One region of the Dehalobacter sp. DCM genome, then DNA from elsewhere that is predicted to be linked to it. Evidence: predicted binding sites of a transcription regulator. Region 1 holds the regulator's gene; the other holds the start of a gene.
What was found. Region 1 encodes CtsR, which represses protease genes until heat stress. Its sites were predicted from a motif close to AAGGTCAANNAAGGTCAAAT; they were not measured.
Positions count from the first base shown of each region.

Region 2: clpP (ATP-dependent Clp endopeptidase proteolytic subunit ClpP) is a predicted target of CtsR. The motif match lies at 1,345-1,364, and genes of this name have one in related genera.

Region 1 is NZ_CP092282.1:681,934-685,356, reverse strand. Features, by position in the region: gene LPY66_RS03370 (protein arginine kinase) at 1-1,045, opposite strand, end outside; gene LPY66_RS03365 (DNA helicase UvrBC) at 1,042-1,572, opposite strand; gene LPY66_RS03360 (CtsR family transcriptional regulator) at 1,607-2,080, opposite strand; gene LPY66_RS03355 (hypothetical protein) at 2,415-3,248, opposite strand.
Region 2 is NZ_CP092282.1:4,181,611-4,185,033, reverse strand. Features, by position in the region: gene LPY66_RS19510 (citrate/2-methylcitrate synthase) at 1-358, shown strand, start outside; gene LPY66_RS19505 (Hsp20/alpha crystallin family protein) at 752-1,204, opposite strand; gene clpP (ATP-dependent Clp endopeptidase proteolytic subunit ClpP) at 1,415-2,044, shown strand; gene galU (UTP--glucose-1-phosphate uridylyltransferase GalU) at 2,529-3,423, shown strand, end outside.

The DNA.
Region 1 (3,423 bases):
TTTTTTGTGCATATACTCTGCGGACAAAGTTTGCTCGTTCGAAATTAAGGCGGGAAGGATCCAATTGTTCATTCAGGTTATATTGCAAACATCCTTGCATCGAATTGATCAGGGTTGAAATAAATCCGGAGGATACAGAAGGAAGTATCCCCAGGTCAACGCCCAGCTTATCCTCGGATAAAAGCGAGTATATTTCTTCGGAATTGAGTATTCTGGCATTCTCCAGAACACCTCGGCCTCGCCACACCTTATCTTCTACCAGGAGTTGGGATTCCTTGCGCAGTACTTCGCGCATAGTGAGTTCTCGCTCCAATAATTGTCCGATCACCGACTCCAGATGGGTCAGTGTATCTTCCTCATTTCTTCCTAAGGTCACCTGGTTTGAAATCTGAAAAATATTGCCAAAAGCCTTAGAACCTTCACCGTAGAGTCCTCTCACCGCTAAGCCCAGAGAAGTCATGGCTCCGAGAACTTGTTGAATCTGATTTGTCAAAACCAAGGCCGGAAGGTGGACCATCACGGATACTCTTAAGCCGGTACCGACATTCGTCGGGCAGGTTGTCAGGTACCCGAATTTCTCCTTGAAAGCAATATCCAGACGTGTTTCCAAATAATCGTCAAGGATGCCTGCCAGATGAAGCGCCTCTTTCAGACTATTGCCCGGCAATAAAACCTGGACCCGAAGATGATCCTCTTCATTGACCATGATTGCTGCCTTATGACTGTCAGACAGGACAATACCCCGCGCCTGATCGTTAGACGCAAAATCAGGGCTGATCAAATGCTTTTCGATCAAAACCTTTTTTTCTATAGGGACCAGCATCTTCATTGGAAGATAGTTAAGCGCTTCGCCGGCAAAATCAAAGTCAGCGAATGCCTCCGTTACCTTCATTTCCACCTTTTCGGCGTCGCTTGGTGACATCGCATGCGGGAATGGACTATCCGCCAGGTTGCGGGCCAGCCTTATACGTGTACTTAAGACGATAGGGTATTCCCGCGTATCCTTCATCCAATAGCTGTCTTTAGCAAGCAATTCGCGATTCATTCGCTTTCACCTCCGACAGCGTTTTCAAGGTCTCTGATTTTATCTCTTAAAACAGCAGCCTCTTCAAATTTTTCTGCCTGAACAAGGCCCATGAGCTGTTCTTTTAGCTTGACTATCTCTTGTCTGCTCTTAAACGCAGCGCCAACTGAAGCCGGGATTTTTCCGACATGGTTTCCACGCCCATGGATTCGGCGCAGGAGCAATTCCATATGGGGCTCAAATTCATCATAACATCGGCTGCAGCCCATTTTTCCAGCTTGCCGAATCTGCGCAAACGTCATGCCGCAGCCGGAGCATTTCTGCAGTGGAATTTCACCCGCCGTCTGACCAGCTTGATTTAATGGTGAAGGACTTGCCCCAAACAATGCTTGTAAAAAATCAGCGACCATGTTGGGATAAACGTTTTGGGCCGGTGGTTGTGCCTTATAAGCACATTCCTGGCATAAATAAAGATCGGATGTTTGACCATTGATTATCTTTGTAAAATGGACAACAGCCTCACGCTGATGACACTTTTGACAAAGCATGACAATCCCCCCCTATCGAATGTAAAAGGATAAACTAAGCATCAATATCATCCCGACACATATTCGCCAGTATCTCTTTCATCAAACGCGCTCGAAGATGTGAAGGGCAATTGACTAACCCTGATAATAACCTGTCGGAAAAGATGGTTTTAATCAAAAGCGCTTCTCTTTGTGTAAATATTTCTTCCTCTTTCAATCGGTCAATCAGATTGCTCGCTCTCTCCTGAGACAGATCGTCTCCGATAAGTTCAGCCATAAGTCTCTGAAATTTGCCTTCAGGATCCAGTCCCAGCCGGACGATTCGGAGATAGCCTCCGCCACCCCTTCTGCTTTCGACAAGGTATCCCCGTTCCGCTGTGAATCGTGTTGTCAGAACATAGTTGATTTGTGATGGGGCACAAGAAAAGAAGTCGGCAAGATAACCTCTTTGCAGGACGATAAATCCTTCATTGGTCTGTTCGATCACTTTTTTTAGATACTCCTCGATCCGGTCTGCCAAATTACTCATTTCATCCAATCCTCGCTTTAAGTTGACCTTTACTGACTTTATGACCTTTTCTGACCTTTATATTATTCTACCCTTTTTTTCATGATTTGAAAACTATTTTTATAAATTTTTTCGCTCGCTCCAATGCCATCCATGGCCTTGCCGCTACTACACCGTCCATGGTGTCCGCGGCATTAGGTCATCCATGACCGTCAATTGCACTTTGATATATTAGAAAAGATTTATACTTTCTGATATACGAAAAAACCTATCCGAAATATCTCTATTATCGGACAGGTGGTTAACAGGCGAAAATTAATAGCTCATCAATGTGAAAACTGAGTTACTTTTCTCTTTAAGATATGAAGAAATACCAGAGCCCAAAGGTTACTAAAGCAACAATAGCGATTAAACCAATGACCAGCAATCCGCTAAAAGCACTTCTTTCTTTATATTGAAGATCATCGTCATCATCCTCATCTTCAAAATCATTCGTATTGTAATCTGCCTGTCTTTGATTTTTTGGAGTGTTCAAATTGGAAAAACTGCTTCTTTCGTCCTCTCCCACTTCAGTATCCTCTATCCGCAGACTATCGGCTAAATTACTCATGATCAACGTTTTTTCCATATCCCGTTGGTCAAACCTATCGCTTAAGGGCTCTTTACTTTCCCAGTTTAAGAATTCCGTTTTTACTTCCGACTGATTAATGTCATTGGCAGAATCATTAAAAACCATATCGTCTTCGGATTCCATGTTTTTATTAAACTTCTTAGATTCATCCGTGGCGTCTTCTAAGTCAGCCTCATTTCCAAAGGTTGTAATGAAATCGTCTTCTAGGGATGCCGCCTGGGAAATGAATGACGCCTGCAGTTCATCATTTACAGCATTGCGGTCACCTAAAAGGATGGTTCTTAACTCTTCGGCGTTTTCCTCATAAACAGCATCGTCCTTGAAAAGAGAATCCCCCTCTTCGTCCTGTGCAGTAACTGAAATAGGCGTATAAACAGCCTCTTCTGCCGTGGGATTTTCAGTCTGGGGACCGTTATCTATGTTAAACTGTCTCTTAAAGGAATCCGTGTTCTCCAGGCTCATTTTTGGTGCGACGTCTTTCCAGTATAACCCGCCTTCCAAAAGCTGTTGAAGTTCCTCAGGATTCAGCCAGATTTCTTTTTCCTTTTCATTTTTCATCAATAAAACCCCCATAGGTAGAAAATCAAGTCGATAATAGTCCTTATTTAGTAGTTCTACAAAGATATTGTTTATCCTTCGTACCTCAATTAAATATAAATATTTTGCTTTTTATTCAAATAAAATTTGCTTCTGATTGTATTCCGTATAGAATAATGAATAGTCGCAATTTTTT
Region 2 (3,423 bases), 1.0 Mb from region 1:
CATTTCTGACCCCAGGGAAGTTATCTTGAAGGAGTATGCGGGTCAGTTAGCCAAGGAAAAAGACTTGGAAGATGAATTTAATCTTTATCGGAAGGTCGAGCAGTATTCTCCGGCAATCGTCTGCGGCCGCAATCATATGTATAAAGTCATTAGTGCCAATGTGGACTTTTATTCGGGCTTTGTTTATCGCATGCTCGGGTTGCCGCTGGAACTCTTTACACCTATTTTTGCAATATCCCGCATGTCAGGTTGGAGTGCTCACCGCATCGAAGAAATCGTCAGCGGCAGTAAAATCATCCGCCCCGCCTACAAAAGCGTTGCCCCCCGCCGCGATTACATCCCGCTGGCCCAACGGTAAGCGCAGAAGGAGACAGTGGGGACGAAGGAGACAGTGGGGACGTAGACTTTGTCCCCTGCAATACAATAGAATGGTATAAGAAAAGAGGGTGTCACCAAACTACCAAAAAAGTAGTCGGCGATACCCTCACTTTTTAATAAGAGCAAGACAGCGTAATATGGACCAAAAAAATTTAACAGAATAGTGGGACAAGAGACACAGTGGGGATGTGGGGAGACAGTGGGGACGTAGACCTTTGTCTCCTTTTCCAAAGGAGACAAAGGTCTACGTCCCCACTGTCTCCCAGGCCCCCAAGCCAAGCTGTCTCCCAGGGCCCACTGTCTCCCTGTCCACTGTTTCCTGTCTCCCTGAGGCTGGACCCACAGACCAGCCCGTTATGTCGCTTTTATAAGATCAATGCTCAAACTCAATATTAATGGCTTTCTTTTCAGCAGCACTGACTTTGGGCAAGAATACGTTGAGCACACCATTTTTATAGATCGCTCTGACATTGTCGATTGATACGTTGGCAGGGAGCGCAACACTGCGGCGGAATTGCCCGGTAAACCGTTCTTTGCGATGCATTCGGTCTTCCTGGATGACATGCTGTTCTCGATTCAGGGTGCCACTGATTGTAACGACGTTGTTTTCAACGTGGATATCGACATCTTCTCTCTTCTGCAGACCGGGAAGATCACATGTCACAATAATTTCTTTATCGGTTTCATAGACGTCGGTATAAGGAACACCTAATCTTGGCTCATAATCGTCATCGAATAATGTAAATGGAAAACTGTAAAGCTTGTTAATTTCACGGCGGATATAGTCCACATTCCGTAATGGATTGAAAGGTATCATATTCATCATTATGTCCTCCCTATGACAACATTTTTATAAATATTTTATCCTGCTTGACTCAGAATATTCTAATTGGGGTTTAAACTAGAGTTGATTTGGTAAAACATAGTCTTAGAGAATAGAAAAAATTCATAAATACCATATAAATAATTTGACCTTTATTGACCTTTGAGATAAAATAATAACAAAATGAGTATAACAGTGACAGGAGGAATAAATATGAGTTATCTAATCCCAATGGTCGTTGAACAGACAAACCGTGGAGAACGTTCTTATGACATCTATTCTCGTCTTTTAAAAGACCGTATTATCTTTATTGGCGGTCCGATAACGGATGACGTAGCAAATCTTGTTGTTGCACAGATGCTCTTCCTTGATGCGGAAGATCCTGAGAAAGATATCTTCCTTTATATTAACAGCCCGGGGGGGTCAATAACCGCAGGGATGGCTATTTATGACACCATGCAATATACCCGTTCCGATGTTCAAACGATCTGCATCGGCATGGCTGCCAGTATGGGTGCATTCCTCCTTGCTGCGGGTACGAAGGGAAAACGGACAGCGTTACCTAATGCAGAAGTATTGATCCATCAGCCATTGATCGGCGGAGGCGGTCTGTCCGGCCAAGCCACCGAGATTGAGATCCATGCAAAGCAATTGCTGAAAACGAAGAGCAAGTTAAACAAGATTCTGGCAGAAAGAACAGGCCAGCCTCTGGAAAAAGTCGAACAGGACACAGACCGTGATTACTACATGAGTGCAGAGGAAGCAAAAGAGTACGGTATTATTGATCAAGTTTTGGAGAAAGTACCTACGCTGGACACGAAGAAGAAAAACCTTTTAAAATAACTTAAAGTAACCAGACAATCAATTGCTTTTATGCAACGATCACGTAGAAGTAAATGGTGTAAAGGGCAGAGCATCTGATTTGATGCTCTGCTTCTTATTTAGTATATCAGAAAAACTCTAAGTGACTTTCTGATCCAGAAAGTTTGATTCACGTTCTGAATTACATAAGTGCAGCTATGGCTGTCGCCTTCGTCTAAGGACTTGGTGCCAGCCAAGTTTTACTTATGACCGTGCTCCTGTAGGGAGTTTAAGGAACAGCCAGGGCTAAAAATACTGCAAGAAAAGATATGTGTTGCGACGGCCAAGGATGGCCTAGTGGCGAGGAGGACACGATGTTCGGGAGCGACCCAGGTAACAAAGAGACTGCATTTGAAGATGTAGTCTCTTTTCAACATGTTTACGATGAGCATAATAATTTATATAAAATTCCATATACTACAGGTGTTTGTTTATTAAAGTTCAATACCATAAGGGGGAAAAATTCGTGCAAAGGATACGTAAGGCAGTTATACCTGCTGCCGGATTAGGAACACGATTTCTTCCGGCGACAAAAGCGCAGCCAAAAGAGATGCTCCCGATCGTTGATAAACCAACTATCCAATATATTATTGAAGAAGCCGTTCAATCCGGAGTCGAAGACGTTATTATTGTGACCGGGAGAAATAAACGAGCCATCGAAGATCACTTTGACCGGTCTCTCGAATTGGAGATGTTCCTGGAAAAAGGGGATAAACCGGAACTATTGGATATGGTCAGGAATATTGGAGACATGGTTGATATCCACTATGTACGCCAGAAAGAGGCACTTGGATTGGGACATGCGGTCTACAGTGCCAGACGGTTCATAGGCAATGAACCTTTTGCCGTCTTATTGGGAGATGATGTCATTTATTCCGCAGAACCCTGTTTGAAACAAATGATTCGTTTTTATGAACTCTATGGGAACAACATTATTGGTGTTCAGGAAGTTTTGCCTGCAGAGGTGTCGAAATACGGTATCATCAGTGGCAGCAGAATATCTCCAAGGCTTTACAAAGCCGAACAGCTAATAGAAAAACCACCACAGGAAGAGGCACCGGAGTGCCCCCTGGCAATTATGGGGCGCTATATTCTGGACCCGGATATCTTTGATATTCTGGCGGAGCAGCCCCCCGGAAGGAATGGAGAAATCCAATTGACGGATGCTATAGCCAAATTAGGAAACACACAAGAGATATTTGCCTATAACTTTGAGGGCAAGCGTTACGATGTCGGGGATAAACTTGGCTTTGTCCGTGCGACCGTCGAGTTTGCTTTGCGGCATCAGGATATTGGGACAAAGCTGATGGGGTATTTAACGGAGCTTGTAAGCAGATACCAAGCCGAGGGTAAGGAACTGC